One region of the Lysinibacillus sp. FSL M8-0355 genome, then DNA from elsewhere that is predicted to be linked to it. Evidence: riboswitches for the same ligand, from Rfam matches in the RefSeq annotation. Region 1 holds a riboswitch; each other region holds the start of a gene.
What was found. A riboswitch is a leader RNA that binds a small molecule or an ion and turns the genes downstream of it on or off. The one in region 1 is predicted to bind S-adenosylmethionine.
Positions count from the first base shown of each region.

Region 2: it holds a riboswitch for S-adenosylmethionine, as region 1 does, so the genes downstream of both, MKY46_RS20655 (bifunctional homocysteine S-methyltransferase/methylenetetrahydrofolate reductase) here and metA (homoserine O-acetyltransferase MetA) in region 1, are expected to answer to the same signal.
Region 3: it holds a riboswitch for S-adenosylmethionine, as region 1 does, so the genes downstream of both, MKY46_RS08390 (YezD family protein) here and metA (homoserine O-acetyltransferase MetA) in region 1, are expected to answer to the same signal.
Region 4: it holds a riboswitch for S-adenosylmethionine, as region 1 does, so the genes downstream of both, metK (methionine adenosyltransferase) here and metA (homoserine O-acetyltransferase MetA) in region 1, are expected to answer to the same signal.

Region 1 covers NZ_JBBPAI010000001.1:2,525,732-2,531,799, reverse strand. Annotated here, with positions in the region: gene panF (sodium/pantothenate symporter) at 1-980, shown strand, start outside; gene MKY46_RS12405 (TSUP family transporter) at 1,023-1,793, opposite strand; gene MKY46_RS12400 (TrmB family transcriptional regulator) at 1,920-2,702, shown strand; gene MKY46_RS12395 (hypothetical protein) at 2,724-3,110, shown strand; gene MKY46_RS12390 (nucleotide excision repair endonuclease) at 3,163-3,588, opposite strand; SAM riboswitch class I at 3,738-3,848, shown strand; gene metA (homoserine O-acetyltransferase MetA) at 3,958-4,893, shown strand; gene MKY46_RS12380 (GerAB/ArcD/ProY family transporter) at 4,934-6,068, opposite strand, start outside.
Region 2 covers NZ_JBBPAI010000001.1:4,223,927-4,229,994, reverse strand. Annotated here, with positions in the region: gene MKY46_RS20665 (globin-coupled sensor protein) at 235-1,527, shown strand; gene MKY46_RS20660 (protoporphyrinogen oxidase) at 1,760-3,154, shown strand; SAM riboswitch class I at 3,254-3,354, shown strand; gene MKY46_RS20655 (bifunctional homocysteine S-methyltransferase/methylenetetrahydrofolate reductase) at 3,446-5,293, shown strand; gene metH (methionine synthase) at 5,286-6,068, shown strand, end outside.
Region 3 covers NZ_JBBPAI010000001.1:1,759,710-1,765,777, reverse strand. Annotated here, with positions in the region: gene MKY46_RS08405 (cold-shock protein) at 1-94, shown strand, start outside; gene MKY46_RS08400 (VOC family protein) at 199-984, opposite strand; gene MKY46_RS08395 (flavin reductase family protein) at 1,143-1,628, shown strand; gene MKY46_RS08390 (YezD family protein) at 1,711-1,866, opposite strand; SAM riboswitch class I at 1,936-2,032, opposite strand; gene MKY46_RS08385 (phosphopantothenoylcysteine decarboxylase domain-containing protein) at 2,243-2,917, opposite strand; gene MKY46_RS08380 (LysR family transcriptional regulator) at 2,992-3,870, opposite strand; gene MKY46_RS08375 (DMT family transporter) at 4,005-4,904, shown strand; gene MKY46_RS08370 (hypothetical protein) at 5,067-5,435, shown strand; gene MKY46_RS08365 (general stress protein) at 5,536-5,973, opposite strand.
Region 4 covers NZ_JBBPAI010000001.1:3,666,745-3,672,812, reverse strand. Annotated here, with positions in the region: gene pckA (phosphoenolpyruvate carboxykinase (ATP)) at 1-1,063, opposite strand, end outside; SAM riboswitch class I at 1,453-1,571, shown strand; gene metK (methionine adenosyltransferase) at 1,829-3,025, shown strand; gene MKY46_RS17785 (gamma carbonic anhydrase) at 3,203-3,715, opposite strand; gene MKY46_RS17780 (alpha/beta hydrolase) at 3,850-4,656, shown strand; gene MKY46_RS17775 (alanine/glycine:cation symporter family protein) at 4,784-6,068, shown strand, end outside.

The DNA of each region.
Region 1 (6,068 bases):
GCTTAAAATACACAACGGCACTATTTATTTTTGCGATTTCAGTGCTAGTGTATGTCATTATTGGTGGTTTCCGAGCTGTTGCTTTAACGGATACTGTGCAAGGTTCGATTATGGTCGTTGGCACAATTATTCTATTAATCGGCACTATTATTGCAGGTGGTGGCATCGATAATATTATGGCCTCACTTGTCGCTGAAAATCCTAATTTTGTGTCACCATTTGGAGCGCAAGGAGATTTAACACCATTGTATGTTTCGACATTTTGGATTTTAATTGGTGTAGGGGTTGTAGGGCTTCCGCAAATTGCTGTCCGTGCCATGAGCTATAAGGATTCTAAAAGTATGCACTTAGCCATCATTATTGGCACGATTGCCATCGGGACAATCATGTTTGGCATGCATTTAATTGGTGTATTAGCACGACCTGTCTTACCTGGCATTGAGATTGGTGATAAAGTAATGCCGCTTCTGACATTAAAGGTATTGCCACCATTTTTAGCGGGGATCGTCTTAGCTGCGCCAATGGCTGCTACCATGTCAACTGTCAATGCCCTGCTTATGCTGGTCAGCTCCACGGTTGTCAAAGATATTTATTTAAATTACATGAAGCCACAAGCTAGTGATGCAGAGATTAAACGTGCAAGCTTTGTTGTGACAACGGTTATTGGCTTAGCTGTTATTATCTTTGCGCTCAACCCACCCGATTTATTAGTGTGGTTGAATTTATTTGCTTTTGGTGGGCTAGAGGCTGTCTTTATCTGGACAGTAGTTTTAGGATTGTATTGGAAAAAAGCCAATAAATATGGTGCGATGGCGTCCATGATTACAGGCATGTCCTTGTATATTATGATTGATCGCTTTTATCCTTCCGTCTTTGGTATGCACACGGTTACGATTCCCATTGTTGCATCCTTCATTATTTTTATTCTCGTTAGCTTAGCCACAAGTCATAAATTCAAAAATGAGCAACTCATGATTTAAATCAAAGAACGCCGCAGATACAAGTCTGTGGCGTTTTTGTGTTTAATGAATCATAAAATCATAGGCATTTTTCGCAAGCAATGTCACTGTCACTACGATAAAGAGCGTACGAACAAAACCGCTTCCTTTTTTGATCGCCATTCGGGAACCAAGCATAGCGCCACCAATTTGAGCAATGCCCATCACGAAGCCATAAACAAAATGGATTTGACCTAAGTAGGCGAACATACAAAGGCCTGCCACGTTACTTGCCAAATTTAAAAACTTTGCATTTCCTGCCGCCTTTAAAAAATCAAAGCCTATCAACAAGAAGCTAAAGATTAAAAAAGAGCCTGTACCAGGTCCAAGAAACCCATCATAAAAACCAATGCCAAATAATAATCCCATAAATAATAGTAAGTGGGTTCTAGAGAGAGTTTTTACGCTAGAGACAGCGCCCCAATCCTTTTTGAAAATTGTATAAACCGCAACGGCTGCCAGCATCACGAGCATTAATGGCTTTAGTAATGCTGGATTGATTAAATGCACGGTCCATGCACCAAATAAGGAGCCGACAAAGGCAAGCGGGAAATATTTGAGAACGGATCGTATTTCAAGCTGACCAGAACGATAAAAGGAAATGGAAGATGTCAGTGAGCCCATTGTCCCGGCAAGTTTATTGGTTGCAACAGCAGCGGCTGGATTGAGGCCAGCAAACAATAAAGCTGGCAATGAAATTAAACCGCCTCCTCCCACTACTGAGTCGACAAAAGCCGCCAGAAATCCAAATGAAATTAACAGGATAAGAATATGTACATCGACTTCAAAAAACATATTACACCTCTTTTAAATTAGTTACTACTGAAATAGTAACTAATTTTAATTACGCTGTAAACCCTCATTTTTTCATTGGCAAATCTTCACAACAGTAGCCTATAATAAAGATAATGGAGGGATTACATGGAGGAATTAATCGCCCAGTTGAAAGACATGGGCTTTACAGAATATGAAGCAAAGGCCTATACGGCACTTGTGCAGCAAAGTCATGTTAGTGCCTATCAGGTCAGTAAAAATTCTGGTATACCACGCGCAAGAATTTATGATATTTTAAACGTCCTTGTAGAAAAGGGAATTGTGCTAAAAGAAGAAACGGCTGAACAAACGACCTATGCGGCTATGCCTGTGTCTGTGTTTTTACAGCAAATGCAGCAGCGCTGGCAATCGAATTTTACATCCATGAGTACGAAATTAGAAAAATTAGAGGAAAAAGTGCAGGAAGTGGAGCCAAAAGTAGTCATGCTAAAGGGCAAGGAGGCGATCATCAACTATTGCCAGTCACTTTTAAAAAAAGCCAAGAAAAAAGTGATTCTATCGATGTGGGAAGATATGTATGATACTTTAAGGGGAGATATTCAAGAAGTGGCACAGCATGTTCCTATTCATGGTATTACCCTATATGTAGGGGAACAGCTAGAGTCGATTGACCAGCATAGAGCTACACACTACACGAAAAAAACGTCTACACCACATTGGTTTATTTTATCGGTAGATGGTCAGGAAATGATTTATGGTCACTCTCCATCTACGCAAGAAATGGCCTTTATCACCAATGACCCTGTCCATATTTATTTGTTAGAGGATTATGTTTGGCATGACGTCCTTATCAATCGATTGGTAAAACGTGATGATCAGGAATTAGAAGACTGGATTGCTAAGGAGCGTAAAGCTTTTTTCTTAGAATAGTCATAAGGGAAGGGGAGTAACGTGAAAAAATTCGTGTTGCTAGGTTTAATGAGCTTATTAATGTTAGGAGCATGTAACGCTAAAACGCCTACCAAATCACTAATGATTCATGAGCTAACTGTCGTTCCAGACAATATTCAACAAAAAATTGAGGCTAATGATAAGATTCAATTATTGTATGAAGATGACTCTACGTATTATCTTGTTTATTATTCGAAAGGGAATGTGCTGGCAAGTATTGCGGCTGAAGAAAATAGTCAAGTCATCCAACTGAAAGAAGGTAGCGAGCAACGAAAAGTGGCTCAACCCTATGTATATAAAATCATCACCAAAGATCCTGAGCTATACACGATTGATTTGCGAATAAACGGCGAGAGTACGCCAATAGATCGCGTAACCTCTATATAAGACAAAAACCGAAATCCCATTAAATGAGATTTCGGTTTCTTTACAAGATATCTTAATAAAAGACTTTCTCTACATTGTATTTGGAGCGGAAAGTGTTAATCGCATATGTTTCGTAAATTTCACGTTCCATTGGATCTTCTACTTCATAGACCTCAATTTTGAACACTTCATCACGATGATTTTTCATCGGAGATACATTGTCCTCGAAATGCTTTTTAATACGTTGACGAATTTTACGTGCTTTGCCGACAAATAATAGCTCATTCTTGTCATTATAGAATAAAAAAATGCCGCCTTTATCACGTGTGATTTTATGGAAGTCAATAAAACCAAAGTATGGTGTGATAGGCACATCACCAGGTTTTACTTCTTGTTCACGTTGACGGATGACTACATCAGGTTTTGGAAATTCAATTTTAATCAAAGTATTCACGTTCCTCTCTGTTACTAAAGTTATATGGTAACATAAATACGGCATGTTTACCATAAATTTTAAATGTAGAAACACTACTTATAGCAAGCTTAGTGTACATCAAATAAACGAGGAACATGCATTTGAATCACAAAATATTCTATGAATTATTGATATTCTAACTAATTCATGCTACAATTCGATGTAATTAAATAATCTTATCAAGAGAAGCTGAGGGATTTGGCCCGATGACGCTTCAGCAACCTCTAACAATTGTTAGAAAGGTGCTAATTCCAGCGAAGGATTTTTCCTTTGAGAGATAAGAGTGGACGTGAAAAAATCCTTCTCATTCTATCTCGTATGGAATGAGGAGGATTTTTTAATTTGTCAGCAAGGTTTGCTAAAAGAGAGTGATCAAAGAGAGGGGAACGCAAGATGCCAATTAATATTCCGAAAAATTTACCAGCTGGAGAACATTTACGTGAGGAAAAAATCTTCGTCATGGAAGAGGACCGTGCGAAAACACAGCAAATTCGTCCGTTAAACATATTAATATTGAATTTAATGCCTGAAAAAGAAAAAACGGAGCTTCAATTACTACGTTTATTAGGGAATACACCGCTACAGGTAAATATCACCTTTTTAAATACGGCCACACATGAGTCGAAAAACGTCAGTAAATCACATTTACAGCTATTTTACACAACGTTCAACCAAATTCGTCACCGTCGCTATGACGGGATGATTATTACGGGAGCACCTGTAGAAAAAATGGCCTTTGAAGAAGTTAACTATTGGCGGGAAATTTCAGAAATTATGGACTGGTCCAAAAAGAATGTGACATCCGTTTTACATATCTGTTGGGGGGCACAGGCGGCACTGTATCATCATTATGGGATAGGAAAGGTAGAACTTTCAGCTAAATGCTCAGGTGTCTATTCCCATGTAATCACCGATTTAACAGTGGATTTAGTACGTGGCTTCAGTGATTTATTTACCGCTCCACATTCACGCTATACTTCTGTTTCGATCGACGAGGTTCGCAATCATCCAGACTTACGATTATTATCCTATTCAGAGGATGCAGGTGTGTTCATCGTCCAATCAAAAGATAATAAAAACATTATGATTACAGGGCATCTGGAGTATGATGCGACAACATTAGCCGATGAATATAGCCGTGATGTCGCAAAGGGCATAGATATCGCTGTTCCTGTGAATTACTTCCCGAATGATGATCCATCACAGGAGCCAATGAATACATGGCGTGCCCATACGCATTTATTATTCTCTAACTGGTTGAACTACTATGTTTACCAAGAAACACCATACGAATGGGATTTTGTAGATGAAATTGAATATCATATTTAATTAATAAAAAGTCTAATTTCTTTTCTCACCATAAAAGAAATTAGACTTTTTGATTGTCATTCGTTGTTTCTGTATTAGGCGTTTCGGTACTTTGAGCTTTGGTTTTGCGATTTCGTATAACTGCGACAATCAATAAAAGTATCGGTAATAAAATGGTGATTATAAAAGAAAAGATTGGCCAAATTTCATTATTGTAATTGGTTGAATGTACAATGTCTGGATGAATAATTTGAGAAAGCCCAATGACAATTAGACCCATCGGTAATATGAGAGGGCGATGATCCTTGATTTTTAAAATTTGCGCAAGACCGACAACAGTCGTATAGAAATACATAAATGTGCGAATATAAATGGATGAAATCCACATAAAGGCCATGATGATTTCAATGCGCTGCAAAAAATTCCCTATCGATATTCTTTGCGCTAAGGCATAGCTAGGAAATGTTCTAGATGACGTATTCTCAGGTCCTAAAACAAGAATCGATAGCACAATCAACGTAATTAAGACGATGCCACCGAGGATTGTCCCAAAATATAACCCTTTCTGTGCAGATGGCTGTACATTGACACCAGCAGGATACAGTATTAATAACACCAGTAATGGAAAGGAAAAGATACTCATAAAGCGTGCAATACTATAAAGCATAGATGTTTTGGTTGCTTCTAATAAGGGTTGAATGTTCTCAAAATGAATTTGAGGCGTAATACAAACCATAAAAAAAATAAAAATAAAGACAAATGCTGGAAAAATAATTTCTGCTGAACGGGCAAAGGTCTCAATGCCTAAATAAGCAGCGTACATAATGATAATACTAAACATCAAGGCAAATGCTAATGTCGGAGTCTCCGGCATGACTTCGGTTTTCATAAAAATACCGATAAAATAGAGTAATTCTCCAGCAGATAGAAAGGTTAAGATTAGGAAACAACTGGCTGTGATTTTTCCAAAAAAACGACCAAGAATTTTTTCATTTGCCTCTACAAAATTAAGTGACGGTGTTTGGTTGGCTAGTGTTAAAAATAATTTAACGGCCAGCAGGCTAAGGACAACTCCAATGCAGGCGGCAATCCATGCATCTTGCTTAGCGGCACCCGTAATACTAGAAGGGATAATTAAAATTGCCGTTCCGATAGAATAGAGGAATGTAATGATTGTAAATTGTCTTGAACTAATA
Region 2 (6,068 bases), 1.7 Mb from region 1:
GTCATGTACTGACTAGGTCTGCTTGCTGAGCGGGAATATTTTTTATGTGATTGTACAAAGAGGTACTCGACATGCTTTTGGAGGAAGTGTGCCAGACAGAAAGAGTATTAGCCCATAGCATAATAGCTAATCTGTTTTTATCGGTATTTTTTCTTGTATCAATCAATATGTTAAAAAAGGGATTTGGTGTTTCTCAGCCTGCTGAAAGTAAACGGAATGAAAGAGGGAAGATGTGTGATTTTTCAAAAACAGAGAAAGACGAAGGTATTGGATTTACAGCAATATACAGTAAAAATGGATTTGTCTACTCGCCAATCAATGGTGAAACAAATTGAAATGCTGAATCTAACGAAGCAAGACTTACAATATTTAAAAGCTTTCCAGCCATATGTTATGGACAATGTAGATCACATCGTAAACCGTTTTTACAACATGATAGGAACAGAGCATCATTTGGTAGATATTATAAGTCATCATAGTTCTGTAGACAGACTTAAAGTAACGCTACGGCAGCATATTATTGAAATGTTTAACGGAACCATTGATGAGGTGTATTACCAAAGACGAGTAAAAATTGCAAAGGTACATGTTCATATTGGGCTTAGAACCCAATGGTATATTTGCGCATTCCAAGATTTATCCATATCATTTATTGATTTAGTCGAAAAAAATATAGAGCACCCCCAAGATCAATTTAATACGATCAGGGCCATATCGAAAATTTGTAATTTCGAGCAGCAGCTGGTTTTGGAGGCTTTTGAAAACACTGTAGAACAAATGAAAGAAAAAATGATGCATGAGAAAGAAGCTATTGAACGACAAATTGTTGATTCTTCCGAAGCACTTGCCACAATTTCTCAGGAAACAAATAATTCATTTTGCTGCTTAAGCAAGCAATCTGACGAAATTAAACAATTGGCTAAAAAATCACTTGATGTCTCAACACTGGCTGAAAATCAAGCACTTGAAGGTCGTGAACGTTTAAAAAATCAATCACAAAATATGCTTAATATTATTCATTCACTTCATGATATAGAAGAAAATATTGAACAATTATCGGATATGTCTAGGGAAATGGAGATAATCATGAATGTTGTTACTAATATTGCTAATCAAACCAATCTGTTGGCATTGAATGCTGCAATTGAAGCGGCGCGTGCTGGAGAAGCGGGCAAAGGCTTTAGTGTAGTGGCTGATGAGGTGCGTAAATTATCTATTCAAACGAAGGATTCGGTTACTTCGGTGGCATTGTTATTGAAAAAAACGAGTGAACGGACAGAGAAATTAGAGCATTCTCTGGCAAATATTCAAGATGAAGTAGCGTCAGGTGAGGAAAACATGTTACAAACTGAAGGTCAATTTACAAGCATATTGGGAGCCATGACAGAAGCAAAGGATCAAAACGACTGTATGGCAACGAAAATACAAGCAATCGTCGGGATATTAAACGAGTTAGGGACATCATTTACAGAAGTAACGAATTCAGCAGAAAACTTAGCGAGCTTTTCCCAAAATCTAAAAGGATAGACTACTAAATTAACGTTTATGTTTCCGTATTTTTTAAACATATTAAACACTATAGTACCTATAAATATGTGTATTTTTTGTAAACCTTGAAATGGAAATTCCATATGATTAAGCTAGAGCTATCTCACAGATGAGGTAGCTCTATTTTTGCTAAATTTGTAAAGGGTTTAACGTAATTTTCAATGAAAATAAGTTTATACTGTAGGAAGAACTAAAAATAGGGGCGGTTACTATGAAAACAGTTGTTGTATTAGGTGGCGGTATTACAGGATTATGCACAATGCATTATTTACAACGTCAAGTGAAGGAAAATAATGTAGATGTGCGTCTAGTGCTTGTAGAAAAAAATACATATTTAGGGGGCAAATTATATTCAACACATGAGCAAGGTTTTATTATGGAAACAGGTGCTGACTCGATTGTAGCTCGTCATAAAGGTGTTATGGAGCTTGTACAGGAGCTTGATTTTGAGGAGAATCTAGTTTACAACGAAACAGGTATTTCCTATATTTATACGAATAATGAATTACATGCCATTCCGGCAGATTCTACTTTTGGAATACCAATGAGTTTGGCATCCTTGGAGCAAAGCACATTGATTACAGAGCAAGGTAAACAAGATGCATTAAAAGATTTGACTTTACCAAACAAAGACTTCACAAAGGAAAGTTCAATTGGAGAGTTTTTAACCTATTATTTAGGGGAAGAGCTTGTGAAAAATCAAATTGCACCCGTTCTTGCAGGTGTTTATTCAGGGGATTTACACCAGCTTTCGATTGCCTCTACTTTACCGTACTTGATTGACTATAAGAACGAGTATGGAAGTATCATAAAAGGCTTTGATGCGAATCGTGAGCAATTTGCTAAAGCAGCCAATAAAAAGTTTATATCGTTCAAAAACGGTTTATCTTCTCTAATTGATCGTCTCGAACAAACATTAACTGATGTAGAGATCATCAAGGGTGTCGCAACTGTCAATGTTCAAAAGCAAGAAAACCACTATTCAATTGCCTTAGCTAATGGTGAAAGCATCGAGACAGATTATGTCGTTTTAGCACTGCCGAATGAGGCTGTTCAAGGCCTACTACAGGATGAATCATTAAACCGTTATTTTGACCAATTTACGACAGCTTCAGCAATTACGATCTATTTAGGTTTTGATGTACCAGACTCTAGATTGCCAGCAGATGGAACGGGCTATATTGTCTCACATAATTCTGACGTTACATGTAATGCTGCAACTTGGACAAGTCGTAAATGGAGGCATACATCAAGAGATCATAAATTACTTGTGCGACTCTTTTATAAAAGCATCAATCCAGCATATGAGCAACTCCGTGCCATGTCTGACGAAGAATTAGCAGCGGTTGCTTTAGAGGATGTGCGCAAGAGCCTAGGAATAGAGGAACAGCCAACAGTTATTAATGTCACAAAATGGATTGATCAAATGCCAAAATATGATCTAGCTCACCGTGAAGCATTACAAGGTTTAGTTCAAGAATTACAAGAAAACTATCCTAATCTATCCATCGCAGGTTGTTCATACTTTGGGGTAGGGATTGGTGCTTGTATTCAAAATGGGAAAAAAATCGGTGAGGAGCTTGCAAAGGAACTAGCCAATTTCTAAGCTTTTAAGTGAAAAATATCTTTGTTATGTGAAATAGTCTTGACTCATTCGTCAGTAAACGATATGATTCTTTTAATTATTTAAAAAATTCATACTACATTCTTATCAAGAGAAGCAGAGGGACTGGCCCATTGAAGCTTCAGCAACCAACTTTTTTGTCAGGTGCTAAATCCAGAAGACCATTGAGTCGAAGATGAGAAGGAAAAAACAATGATGAGTCATTAAAGCCTTCTTTTTTTTATAAAAGAAGGCTTTTTATTATACAGAGATATAGGAAGAGAGGCTAGTTTAATGAGATTGCTTGAAAGGTTAAAAACGCATGTATTGACGGCAGATGGCGCAATAGGCACAGTACTTTATGGCTATGGTTTGGAGTATTGTCATGAGGAAATGAATGTACAGAAACCTGAGTTAATTGAAAAGATTCATAGAGAATATATTGCAGCTGGTGCTGATATCATCCAAACGAATACGTATGGTGCAAATGCCATTAAATTAGCTCGCTATGGATTAGAATCGCGTGTCCAACAATTTAATGAAGCAGCGATTACAATCGCAAAGCGAGCTGCGGCAGATGGAGGTCAGTTTGTCTTAGGGACAATTGGTGGTATTCGTGGTATTCGTAAAAGTGATGCAACGTTAGATGAAATCTTAGCAACTATTGAGGAGCAAGCGAGTGTTTTACTTGCTGGGAATCCAGACGGCCTTTTACTCGAAACCTATTATGATTTTGAAGAATTAACAGCTACCTTAAAGATGCTACGGACAAAGACAAAATTACCGATTATTGCGCAAGTTTCCATGCACGAACCTGGTGTTTTACAAAACGGTATGTCTTTAAATAACGCCCTGCATGAGCTAGAAAAACTTGGTGCGGATATTGTGGGTGTCAATTGTCGTTTAGGTCCACACCATACCATTCAGGCGTTTGAAGGTGTAGAACTTCCTGATAAGGCATTTATGTCGGCTTATCCGAATGCTTCACTCCTTGACTTAGAAGATGGTCGTGTCGTTTATGAGTCAGAAGCTGAATATTTTGGTCGAGCGGCTGTGGAATTACGTGATCAAGGGGTACGCTTAATTGGAGGCTGTTGTGGTACGACACCGAAGCATATAGCAGCAGCGAAGAAGTATTTAGAAGAGTTATCACCAGTTCATGAAAAGTATGCCAAACCCGAGAAGATTCAAATTGTTCGTGAAGCAGAGCCAACGAAGTATGAACCTCTTCATGAAAAAGTAAAGCGCGAACGCTCTGTCATTGTAGAGCTAGATACACCTAGACATCTGGAAATTGATGGTTTTCTGGAAGGGGCAAAACAATTGTATGATGCAGGAGCAGATGTCGTCATGATGGCAGACAATTCTCTGGCTTCTCCACGTATTAGCAATATTGCTATGGGTGCATTGTTGAAGAGTACTAATGGTGTACGTCCTCTAACACATATTACATGCCGAGATCGTAATTTAATCGGTCTGCAATCACATTTAATGGGGTTAAATGCATTAGGAATTCATGATGTGTTAGCTGTTACTGGTGATCCAACAAAAGTTGGGGACTTCCCAGGTGCCACAAGTGTTTATGATGTCTCATCAATGGAGCTGATCCAATTAATTAAGCAGTTAAATCAAGGTATTTCCTTCTCAGGTAAACCACTTCGTAAAAAAGCAAATTTTTCAGTAGCTGCTGCATTTAATCCAAATGTCCGTGTATTAGATCGTGCTGTGGCACGCTTAGAGAAGAAAATTGAGTATGGAGCAGACTACTTTATTTCACAGCCAGTATATACGAAGGAAAAAATTGTGGAAATTTATGAGGCAACCAAGCATTTACAAGCACCTATTTATATTGGTATTATGCCCGTTACAAGTTATAAAAGTGCTGAATTCTTACATCATGAGGTGCCAGGCATAAAATTATCTGAAGATGCCTTAGCAAGAATGAAGGCCTGTGGTGAAGATAAAGAACGTGCAACATTTGAGGGGATTGCCATTGCGAAGGAATTAGTAGAGGTGGCTGCGCAGTATTTCAATGGCATTTACCTTATCACTCCATTTTTACGTTATGATATGACATTAGAGTTGATGAAATATATTGAGCAATTGGATGAACAGAAAAAAGGGGTAAGTATACATGGCTAAGCACTTGATTGAAAAGCAACTAGAGAAACGTATTTTAATTCTTGATGGCGCAATGGGAACAATGCTACAAAACGAAAACTTATCCGCTGAGGATTTTGGCGGGGAGGAGCTTGATGGCTGTAATGAAAATCTTGTGCTGACTAGACCTGATGTAATTAAGGAAATTCACCATAAATACTTAGAGGCAGGCGCAGATATTATTTGTACGAATACTTTTGGCGGGACGCCTCTTGTGTTAAATGAATATGATCTTGGCGCAAAAGCGGAAGAAATTAATAAACGTGCCGTCGAAATTGCTCGTCAAGCAGTGGATAACTTTTCAACATCAGATTGGCCACGCTTTGTTGCTGGCGCAATGGGTCCAACAACAAAAACATTATCCGTAACTGGCGGTATTACATTTGATGAGCTAGAGGAAAACTTTTATGTACAGGCGAAGGCGTTAATTGAGGCAGGAGCAGACGTCCTTTTACTAGAAACTAGTCAGGATATGTTAAACGTAAAAGCAGGTACTCTAGGTGTAGCACGTGCTTTCGCGGCAACTGGCAAAGAACTACCCGTCATGATTTCAGGAACAATTGAACCGATGGGTACAACACTCGCAGGGCAAACGATTGATGCTTTTTATATTTCTATTGAACATATTAAACCACTATCCGTTGGCTTAAACTGTGCGACTGGACCAGAGTTTATGACGGATCATATTCGTTCATTAGCAGAGCTTTCCACAGGCTATATTAGCTGTTATCCGAATGCAGGCTTACCGGATGAAGAA
Region 3 (6,068 bases), 770 kb from region 1:
AGGCTTCCGTACACTTGAAGAAGGTCAGAAGGTGTCATTTGATGTTGTGGAAGGCAATCGAGGACCCCAGGCATCAAATGTTGTAAAATTATAAGCTCCAAAATTGAAAGTGGATGAGGTAGATGAATAGTGCTCAATCCGCTTTTTGACATGTTTGCACATAAAAATCCACTTCAACAATTGAAGTGGATTTTTAATTTATCTATTAATCCAATAAAAAGCACCTGGACAAACTAATGTTTCCTTTGTTCGGTGTGGATCTTTCAATGTTACACCGATGGGTCCTTCTTTTAAATGCCCTAACGTCATGGCAGATGCTGCCGTCTCCTCATAAAAATCCAAGCGCATATTTGGTAGCTGTAGTGACACAAATTGCTCATGCTGCTCGGAATCGGGTAGCTGTAATACCTTTTGCCAAAGCTGAACCGTCTCCTCCACATCCTTGACAAAAAACTGAATAGATTCCATTGTGATGGCTTGGTTTTCATCGATTGCACCACTAGCTTTTAATTGTGCCAAACGTTCCTCATCTTCATCTGCCCATTCAATTAAGAATGGAAAATCCAATGAAAGGTTGGGCATGCCAAAATGCAATAGCTTCCATTCTAGTGTCGTGCCATCTGGTCTTGTTCGGCTACAAGCATCGGGACCATATACTTCAAAGCCCAATGCACGCAATCGTTGACCCTCGTCTTCAATATTTTTGGTGCGCAAGGCAATTCGTGAAAATCCTTGGCGCTCACGATCACGTTTAAACGTATAATGTAGGGAATAAGGGTACAGAGCCGCTTGCTCAAATAAATCACGATCATAAATAGCGATTTGTTCAATATAGCTTAAGCCAAAATAGCTTAGCGTATTATAAGTCCCCCACATCGTGTGTTGACCACCGTTCACTGTACGGACATTTCGTTTATTGAAGAAAACCTTTATATTTTCTGGTGATTCTACTTGATGTACCAGATGATCAAAATATAAAGTCATGGCAATTCCCCTTTCTTTCCCCCATTAGCTTTACCTGGATGTTTAATTGATTTAAAATTTACTTAAGAAAAGGAGTTACTATATGGTATGAAAAAAAGTGCAATTTACCTACTAACTCCGTTAACTAATTTATGACTAACTATAAAGAGGTGATTTGAATGACAGATCAAGTAGCTGCTTTTAAATTGGCATTAGGTAACTATCCTACAGGTGTAACGGTTGTGACAGCATGTCATGAAACGAATCCAATTGGCTTAACAGTCAATTCTTTTGCATCTGTTTCCATTGACCCACTACTTATTTTATGGTCACTTGATAAAAAATCTCAGCTCCATTCTTACTTTATGGGTGCGGAAAAATTCGCTGTCAATATTTTAGCGAGTAATCAAGAACATTTATGTACATTATTTGCAAGTAAAGTCCCGGATCGCTTTGCTCAAGCTAAATGGTCTACTTCTACTTTTGGGCTACCGATTTTACATGATACAGCAGCTATTTTACAATGTAAATCATTTCAGCAAATAGATGCAGGCGATCATACTATTTTTATTGGGCAAGTGCTAGACATTACAAATTCTCAAAAAGAACCCCTTCTCTATCATCGTCGTCATATCGGTCCAATTCCAAAAAGCTTTTATAGCTAATTTCCATAAAAAAGAGCCACTTGTAAGCAATGGAAACCATGCTTATTAGTGGCCTTTTCACATCGTTCAACTGAAATGAGCATTATTTCTTCTGTGGAAATCTCTGCTTTTCAAGCCTATTAATTTGCACAATCACACCATCTTGAATCGTAATATTCACTTCACCAAATTCAAGATTTTGAATTGCCTTAGCAATTGCCTCTAATTTTTTATCATCTACCTTTGCCGATTGAGCCATACGATACACCCCCTCTTTATTCTCCTAGTTGTACAAAAGAGGCCAACGCATCAAACCGATTGATAGCCCCTCCTATCTCTCAGACACCATCTGTTGGATTTGGCACCTATCTTCTCGGTTGCCGAGGCTTCATGGGGCCAAGTCCCTCCACCTCTCTTGATAAGAGTACTGCATTTCTTGAAAATAATTCTATAATTCTGTTATCCGAATGTCAATATAAAATATTAGAAAACCTAGCTGAATACTTTGTAATAGCATCCTCTCTGTTACAATTCACTCATAATCCTATCGTATTGTATGCTATGTCAGTCTATCTAACCACAATGGCAAAGAAAAAAACTGTGTAGAAGTATGACCTTCTCCACAGTTCATCACGTTATTCCCTATGCAAACATTCCATTAAAGTTTGTGCTGTCTGTTGCTTGCCCATCACCTTAATTGGTTGTCCCTCAGCAGGCACGATCCAATGAGGCTCATCCCCGCCATATAAAGACTGCGAGCTATTTGCAACCATAAATTGAGCATGCGCGGCTTCCATACGCAGTCTTGCACGAGCGAGTAAAAAATCCTCATCATTTGTAGCTTCTAGCTTAAAGCCCACTAGCGTTACATTCGGTTGCCAGCCCTTGATTTGCCCTAATACTTTTGGTGCCTTTTTAAAATGGATAATAGGTGGTTCGTCAGAAGGCATTTTCCCCGCTTCCTCCATTAAATTACCGGATTGATCATAAACCTTGTCAATAACCCAATCGGAGCCAGCAGCAGCCATAATAACAATATCGACTTGTTGTAGCTGAACCGCATGACGTACCTTTTCTCCTAAATCCTCAATACCTTCAAATTTTACCAATGTCATTTTGTCGTGATTTGCTGGAAGCTGTGCAAAGTAGCCATGCATATATATTACATTCGCACCCTTAGCCAATGCGGCCTCTGCTAAATAACAGCCCATTGTCCCTTTTGATAAATTCGTGTGCCCTCGTACACGATCCCATTTTTCAAGTGTTCCCCCACTTGTAATGAGTACGGTTTTGCCTTGTAATGTCCCCATACACTCACCTATTTTCTACAATATATACAAATACTATTTTAACGTAATGTAAGGATGTGCTTCAATAGCCACAATCATAGCGTACTATTTTGCTCTTTTAACCAAGCACTTAATATTTCCGCAAATTTCTTGGTAACAGGGGAAGCATGGTGCTTCATCGCAATTCCAATGGTACGGTAGCCTCCTTGCTTTAGCGGGATTGCTTTTAACGTTGATGGTAAATGTTGAATGACCAATTGAGGCAAAATACTAATGCCTAAATGATGGGAAATCATTGAAAGAATCCCTACCTCCTCAGAAAGCTCAAAGCGAATATGGGGCTTTACATGATATTGCTCCAACAGTACCTTTACATCATTTGTCCCTTTATAGGAAGTCATGATAAAAGGCATATCTTCTAGGTCAACAATATCAATTTCTGTCTTATGAAATAAAGGGCTTTTATCCGAAACAATACATAATAAAGGGTCTTGTTGTAATTCCATAAATTGATATTGCTCTGATTTTTGACCATTCAAGAATCCTACTTCGACTTCCCCACTTAGCAGCCATTGTTCAATTTCGTAATAATCTCCCTCTCGTAACTCTACTTGTATCCCTGGAAATTGATGATCCATAATACGAACAATTTCTGGCATCCAATTCGAGGAAATACTTGAAATAACGCCAATTCGAACTTTTCCGCGTGTTACACCCAGTATATGGGCCGCTTCCTGCTGCAATAATTCCTGGGCATCCAGAACCTGACGCATCGCCCTTAGCATGGTCTGCCCCTCACTCGTCAGTGTTACACCTGCACGACTTCGATGAATGAGAGCAAAGCCAAATTCTTTTTCTAAACTAGACACGGCATGGCTCACAGCAGACTGTGTTAGTCCTAGTGCATCCGCTGCTTTTGTAAAGCTTGCTACCTCTGCCACCTTTGTTAAAATCTCATATTTAACTAAGCTCATTCGTCATCCCTCTATATACATGAATTTTTTTAATCCTATTCATTATAAACATTCGTTTTACTAATCACAATACAAGATATATAGTAAATTTTAGTATAAAAACTGTTTTAGTACACAGATGGTAGGTGAACATAATGAGTATCCAAGGAAAAGCAAATGTATTGATGGTTATTGTCACAATGTTTTGGGGACTATCTTATACCTTTATGGTCATGGGGCTTGAAACATTGGCAGTTTATAATGTGGTGGCATTGCGTTGTATCATTGCATTTTTCGTAGCAGGACTTATTTTTTATAAACGGATGATCAAAGTAAATGGTAAAACATTAAAATATGCGGCTATTCAAGGATTTTTATTATTCATTGTGTTCGCGTTAAGTTTATTTGGTTTACAGTCTACTTCTGCCTCAAATGCAGGCTTTATTTTAAGCCTAACCGTAGTATTAGTGCCGATTTTCAGCAGTTTCATTGAAAAAAAATTACCATCGAGAGCCGTTAGCTTTGCGGTCATTTGCACGATGATTGGTATTACAGTCTTAACAGCACATGGCTCATTCACCTTCCATAAAGGGGATTTATTAGTAGCCATTGCAGCACTATGCTATTCCATTTATTTACTACTGAATAGCTCATTTACACGAAATGTTGAATCCATTTCATACGGAATTTATCAGCTCGGCTTTGCTGGTATCTATGCCCTTGTCTTAACATTTATATTTGAAACACCGACATTGCCAAATTCAATGTCATCCTGGCTGGCTATTTTAGGGCTCGGTATCATTTGTAGTGCATTTTGCTTTGTTGGGCAAACTGTTGCACAACAGTATACTTCTGCTACACATACAGGACTTATTTTTTCATTAGAACCAATTTTTGCAGCCATGTTTGCCATGATGTTTATTGGTGAAAGTTTAACAGTGAAATTAGTGATTGGCGGTAGCTTTATCCTTATTGGTAATTTAGTGGCTCAATTAGAGCACTTTCATGCGTTACGTTTTATTAAAAAAGAAGCACAGGAAAAAGTCATACAATAAAATAGTGTGTCATGTCACTTCATTTACGAATGAAAAAGGAAGCTGAGAGTTATATCTCAAGCTTCCTTTTCTACTATGTATTGAATTTATAGCATCACTACATGTAAAATAGTTTACTATACAGTCTATTTTTTACAGAAACTAATTGGAGGAGAGTCATCTATGCAAATTCAACCCCGAAATGCATCATACTATTTACCAGCTAAGGTCAATCAACCTATTAAAACAGAAAACCTATTGGATTTACTCAAATATGTGGATGGCAGTGAAGAGGAAGACGCCAAAAAGAACAAATCGAAAATTGAAATCAGACACGAAAATGGCTATGTGCGTCAATATCTTGTTAAACCAAATGGACAAAGAGTACTCCTGATGGAAACTAAACAAAGCCATGACAATAAAGAAGCTAGCTATTTACATACTATGCCTCATAACCTGTTTAAGCAGCCATTTGAAAAGCCTACAAGTGACCCGATACTTTCGATTTTAAATGCGAAGGATAACATTGCTAAATATAGATATGGGATTTAAAGGACAACAATATTAAATAAAATAATAGACAAAGTCGAATAAAACGACTTTGTCTATATTTTAACCAGCAAGCCAGAGCCATATCTCACTGGTTTGATCATTATAAAAACCTTCTATATTGCTCTGCCTCTATCATACGCTCTTGCTGTTTTAAACGTGCCTCTTGCTCGGCAACTGTCTCAGAATGTGCTTGTAGCGGATCTACATCATCCTCACGTTCCGCATATAAGACGATACTACCTTGCTCCACAAGATGTGCATAATAAGCGATTTGTCCCTCTGATAGATTAAATCGTTTTAAGCCCTCTGTCACAGCCGAGTCACCTGTAAACCAAGACTTAAATTGGTCCACCCAATTACCAGCCTCATGTGTTTGGACATCAGCATCCCATTTTACATCCTCAAACTGTTCGGAATCTTTCGCAATAATATGAATATCATCTTGTTGATAACCTTCTAACCGCATACTTTCTAAAATGTGAAGCATTTCATCCCTCGTATGGGCCACCTCAATTTGTGGGTTTTGTTCATTCATCATGTTCAATTCCTCCTAATTTATATGGCTTACTAGATAATTACCCTTGCTGTACACAAGCAAACGCTTTTTACCAAACTGTCATAATTGTTATGAAC
Region 4 (6,068 bases), 1.1 Mb from region 1:
GAGGTAATACGCCAAACGCATCAGCTGTTAGGAAGATGATTGTTTTTGGATGACCTGCAACAGAAGGATCAACAATATTTTCGATGTATTGGATTGGATAAGCTACACGTGTATTTTCTGTTAATGAACCATCATCATAGTCACAAATACGAGTTTCTGGATCAACAGCTACGTTTTCTAAAACAGAACCGAAGCGGATTGCATTGTAGATTTCTGGTTCTTTCTCAGCAGAAAGGTTGATTGTTTTTGCATAGCAGCCACCCTCAATGTTGAATACACCATTATCAGACCAGCCGTGTTCATCGTCACCAATTAGCTTACGATCTGGATCAGCGGATAATGTCGTTTTACCAGTACCAGATAGACCGAAGAATAATGCCACATCGCCAGCTTCACCAACGTTTGCTGAACAGTGCATTGAAAGGATACCTTGCTGTGGTAATAAGTAGTTCATGATACCAAAAATAGATTTTTTCATTTCACCAGCATATTCAGTACCACCGATTAAGATCATTTTCTTTTCAAGTGATACAATGATGAAAGTTTCAGAAGCAGTACCATCAACTGCAGGGTCTGCTTTAAAGTTAGGAGCAGAGATGACAGTGAAGTCTGCAACATGAGAAGCTAATTCTTCTTCAGTTGGACGGATAAATAATTGATGAGCAAAAAGGTTGTGCCAAGCGTATTCATTAATTACTTGGATGCTTAATTGTGAATCTTTGTCAGCACCTGCGAAGCCTTTAAATACGAATAACTCGTCACGTTCTTTTAAATATTTTATTACTTTTACATATAAGTTATCAAACACTTCAGAAGAAATCGGTTGGTTGACTTTACCCCAGTCAATTTGATCTTTTGTGCTTTCTTCTTCTACCGTATATTTATCTTTAGGTGAACGACCAGTGTATTTGCCAGTTTCTGCACGAACTGCGCCATCTACTGTTAACATTGCTTCACCACGAGATGTAGCTTTTTCTGCTAATTGTGGTACTGAAAGTTGAACATTAATGTTACCGCCGTTTAATAATTCCTTCAGTTCGTTTGCAATTTCTACTGAATTCATCGATTAAATACCATCCTTTTTTATAGTATTCCCTTGATTTAGAGGGATTTTTTCTTAATTTCAAAAATAGTATAACACAATTGCTTAAATAATCTATACTAATTAAGAAATTATTTTAGAGTTTTTATCACTTTTCAATAAACTGACAAAAAATAATGTTTTTCGAGTAGAATCCGATCAATCCTACTGTAATTAGGCGCAAAAATTGAGCCACACATATGTTACCACAAGTAGCTAGGTATGTTGTAGGGATTAATTTGCTTCTATTTACATCATCATCCAAGTATGAAAAGTTTTTGTGTAATCAGTTCCTTCCTTTCTATACAGTAATACATAAGAAAATATTTGACAACGTTCAACCTTTTCAGTAACATGAAATTGAACGGATACTCTTATCCCGAGCTGGTGGAGGGTCAGGCCCTGTGAAACCCGGCAACCTGCATGTTTTATTTCACAGCATGCGTTGGTGCCAACCTGATGCAAGGGAACATCCCTTGAACGATAAGAGTGAAAGGTTACGAAGTCATTATTCCTTTCCTCATGTGCAGTAACGTGAGTAAAGGATTTTTTTATTGCTAAAAAAGAATGTAAAGGTAAGTATATGTAGTTCTTTCCTTATTATAATGACAGATCTTTCGAAATCCTCGTGTTAAAAGCAGCAGTAACGGCTTGAGAGTTCAATCCTTAGGAGCGGACTTGACATGGGTAATGAGTACCGTATTCATACACAACTACTTTTTGTAAGAGTAATAGGAGGAAAACCAAATGACAAACCGTCGACTGTTTACATCAGAGAGTGTAACAGAAGGACATCCAGATAAGATTTGTGACCAAATCTCGGATGCCATTTTAGATGCTATTTTAGCAGAAGATCCAAATGCACGTGTAGCGTGTGAAACAACTGTCACAACAGGATTAGTATTAGTAGCAGGAGAAATAACTACTTCTACTTACGTTGATATTAAAGGTATCGTTCGTGATACTGTAGCAGAAATTGGCTATACACGTGGTAAATATGGCTTTGATGCTGAAAATCTAGCGGTGCTTGTAGCTATTGGCGAACAATCGCCTGATATTGCACAAGGTGTTGACCAAGCTTTAGAGGCTCGTGAAGGCTCTATGACAGATGCTGATATTGAAGCAATTGGTGCTGGTGACCAAGGTCTAATGTTTGGTTATGCATGTAATGAAACACCTGAACTAATGCCATTGCCAATCAGCTTAGCACATAAATTAGCACGCCGATTAACAGAAGTTCGTAAATCAGGTGAATTAGCGTATTTACGTCCTGATGGAAAAACACAAGTAACGATTGAATATGATGACAATAATGTACCTGTGCGAGTGGATACAATTGTTATTTCAACACAACATGATGAAGAAGCAACACTTGAACAAATTCAAGCTGATCTGAAAGAATTTGTTATTGCACCCGTTGTGCCAAGTGAATTATTAGATGCAAACACGAAATACTTTATTAACCCGACTGGCCGTTTTGTTATCGGTGGACCTAAAGGGGACGCTGGTTTAACAGGACGTAAAATCATTGTTGATACATACGGTGGTTATGCACGTCACGGTGGTGGCGCATTCTCTGGTAAGGATGCAACAAAGGTAGACCGTTCAGCGGCTTATGCGGCACGTTATGTAGCAAAAAACATTGTAGCAGCTGGCTTGGCAGAACGCGCTGAGGTACAACTTGCCTATGCGATTGGTGTGGCTCAACCAGTTTCCATTGCGGTTGACACATTTGGTACAGGTAAAGTGAAAGAAAGCGCAATCGTAGAGTGGGTACGTGAGCTATTTGATTTACGTCCAGCAGGTATTATTAAAATGCTAGATTTACGTCGTCCGATTTATAAACAAACGGCAGCTTATGGTCATTTTGGTCGTACAGATTTAAATGTACCATGGGAACAAATCGATAAAGCAGATGCTCTACGAGAAAAGGCACATCTATAAACTATTGAGCTAAAGTAATGAAGACATTAGAAAATTATTCTAATGTATTAAAAAGGAAAGGGGCAATATTGTCCCCTTTGTTTTACAAAAAATCCCTCGCTACGATCCGTGAACATTTTGGTTACACGGAAATGCGAGGTATTTTTTTCGTTAATATTGAATTTTTGTGTATATTGTTTACTTCTGAAGGGATTTATAATATTGTCCTTTTTCTGCATATTCGCGCACGATACGTTCCATATCCTCTTTATCTTCTGCATTTAATTCACGGACTACTTTTGCCGGACGACCTAATGCTAAACTATTCGGAGGAATGACTTTACCAGGAGGTACTAGGCTTCCTGCCCCAATAAATGCACCCTCTCCAATCTCTGCCCCGTCTAATATAATGGAGCCCATACCAATTAAAGCATTTTTGCGAATTGTACAGCTATGTAAAGTGACTTGGTGTCCAACTGTTACCTCATCTTCAATAATTAGCGGAAATTTTGGACTTTGATGTAAGCAACAAAGATCTTGGATACTGACACGTTTCCCAATAATGGTTGGGGAAACATCACCACGAATGACCGTATTAAACCAAATGGTTGTTTCCGCACCAATTGTTACGTCGCCCGTAACAGTTGCGTAATCAGCAATGAAGACAGATGGATCGATCTTTGGCATTTTATCTTTAAATGGATAAATCATGAAAATCGCCTCAATTCTTTCTATAATGTAGTATTATCGTATCAAATACGCAACTTTATGGAAATATAAAATTAAAATGAGCTATTTATTTCGATATAATCAATGTGTAATTATTTTTTAGGAGGACTATGTGAATGTGGAAATGGGAAGCTGAAGGACAAGCAAAGGCTGTGATTGCTATAGTTCATGGTGCATATGAAAATCACCGATGGTATGCATGGCTGATAGAGAAATTAAGATTGGAAGGCTTCCACATAGTCATGGGAGATTTACCTAATCATGGCGTGAATGCAAGGTTTGCTCGTGTCCATGATGAGGACTTCAAATTGTACAATAAATATACAAGAAATCTGATTGAGAATGCTTTTTCATATAATTTACCAACTTTTGTAATAGGACATGGGCTTGGAGCAACGTTAGTTCTTCACACAATGCAAAAGAAGCAATATGAATGTGCAGGCATTATTTTGACATCACCGTGGCTGCAATTAAAGCTTTTACCAGGTAAATTATCAAATGCTTTAACGAGTCTAAGTGCATTGACTGCAAATGTTAAAATGACTCACAATATTTCATATGAGAACCTTACACGCAATGTTGAAGGTAGGGACGAAATGAAAGATGAGGTACCATTCATGTCAGTCGTTTCAGTGAAATGGTATCGAGAGCTTCAGCAGATGATGAAAAATTTAGTGATGCTTCCAAAAGGTGAATTTCCGAATATGCCTATGCTCATTATGACAGCTGAGAAAGATAAAATTACGGAAACACGACAAACTCGAAATTGGCTCCATCAACAAGAGTTTACAGAGTTTCAATTTAAAGAATGGGCAAATTGCTATCACAATTTATTTCACGAAGTAGAACGAGAAGAGATTTTTATGTATATTCGTGATTTTATTAATAATGCTCTTCGAAGAATCGGTTATATCATTAAATAGGTTTTATCCCTTCCATTTACTAGAAGACTTACTTAAATATTGTTACTTAAATATAATGTTGTAATTTTCAGAAAAGTGTAATACTATAATGACTTAAAGTATGGTATTTTCAAATTGGAGGGGTAAAATGGAGGTAATCGTTGGTAAGTTGAATGGTATTTTATGGGGACCGTGGTTTATTTATGGTATTTTATTGATTGGACTTTTTTTCTCAATCATCACAAGGTTTCTGCAAGTAAGACACATTAAAGACATGTTTGTTTTAATGTTTAAAGGGGAGAAATCGGAAAAGGGGATTTCATCTTTCCAAGCAATGTCGATTGCATTATCAGGCCGTGTAGGTACTGGTAATATTGCTGGTACTGCAACTGCAATTGGGATGGGGGGACCTGGTGCTGTCTTTTGGATGTGGGCAATCGCTTTCATTGGTGCGGCTACCGCATATGTAGAGTCAACATTAGCACAAATCTATAAAGAAGAAAAAGATACGGAATATCGTGGTGGACCAGCCTTTTACATAGAAAAGGGAATGGGTCAAAAATGGTTTGCAGTTATTTTTGCTGTAGCTGCGTTGATTGCAATGCTAATTTTAATGCCAGGTGTGCAGTCTAACGCCATTGCAGGAGCTGTTGAAAACGCTTTTGGTCTGGATACATGGATTACAGGACTGATTATTGTAGTGTTGTTAGGTGCTATTATTATTGGGGGAGTTAAATCTATCGCGAATGCTGCCCAAATCATTGTACCGTTCATGGCATTAGCATACATTATTATGGCTATTATCATTATTGCTATGAATATTTCTGAGGTACCTGCAGTCTTTGCTTTAATTTTCTCAAGTGCCTTTGGTGCACAAGAGATTTTTGGTGGTATCATTGGTTCTGCGATAGCTTGGGGAGTGAAGCGTGGCATCTATTCCAATGAAGCTGGTCAAGGAACAGGGGCGCACCCTGCTGCTGCTGCGGAAGTATCACATCCTGCTAAACAAGGGATAGTACAAGCAGCGTCTGTGTACATTGATACATTATTAATTTGTTCAGCTACTGCATTTATGATTTTATTTACAGGTATGTACAATGTACATGATGAAAAGGCCGCTGAAGGAGCAGATCCATTTATCCATATTGGGGAATTCAATAGTGGCGGATTAGCAGGCGATGAGCAAATGACATTTGCGAAAAGTATTGAAGCAGGTGCTGCTTATACACAATATGCAGTTGATTCATCATTACCTGGTTTTGGAGCTCCATTCGTAGCAATCGCGTTATTCTTCTTTGCCTTTACAACAATTATGGCCTATTACTATATTGCTGAAACAAATGTCGCCTATTTATTCAGAGGTAGCACGGAGAAGATTTTCATTTGGATTGCGAAAATTGCCATTTTAGTTGCTGCCTTTTATGGTACAGTCC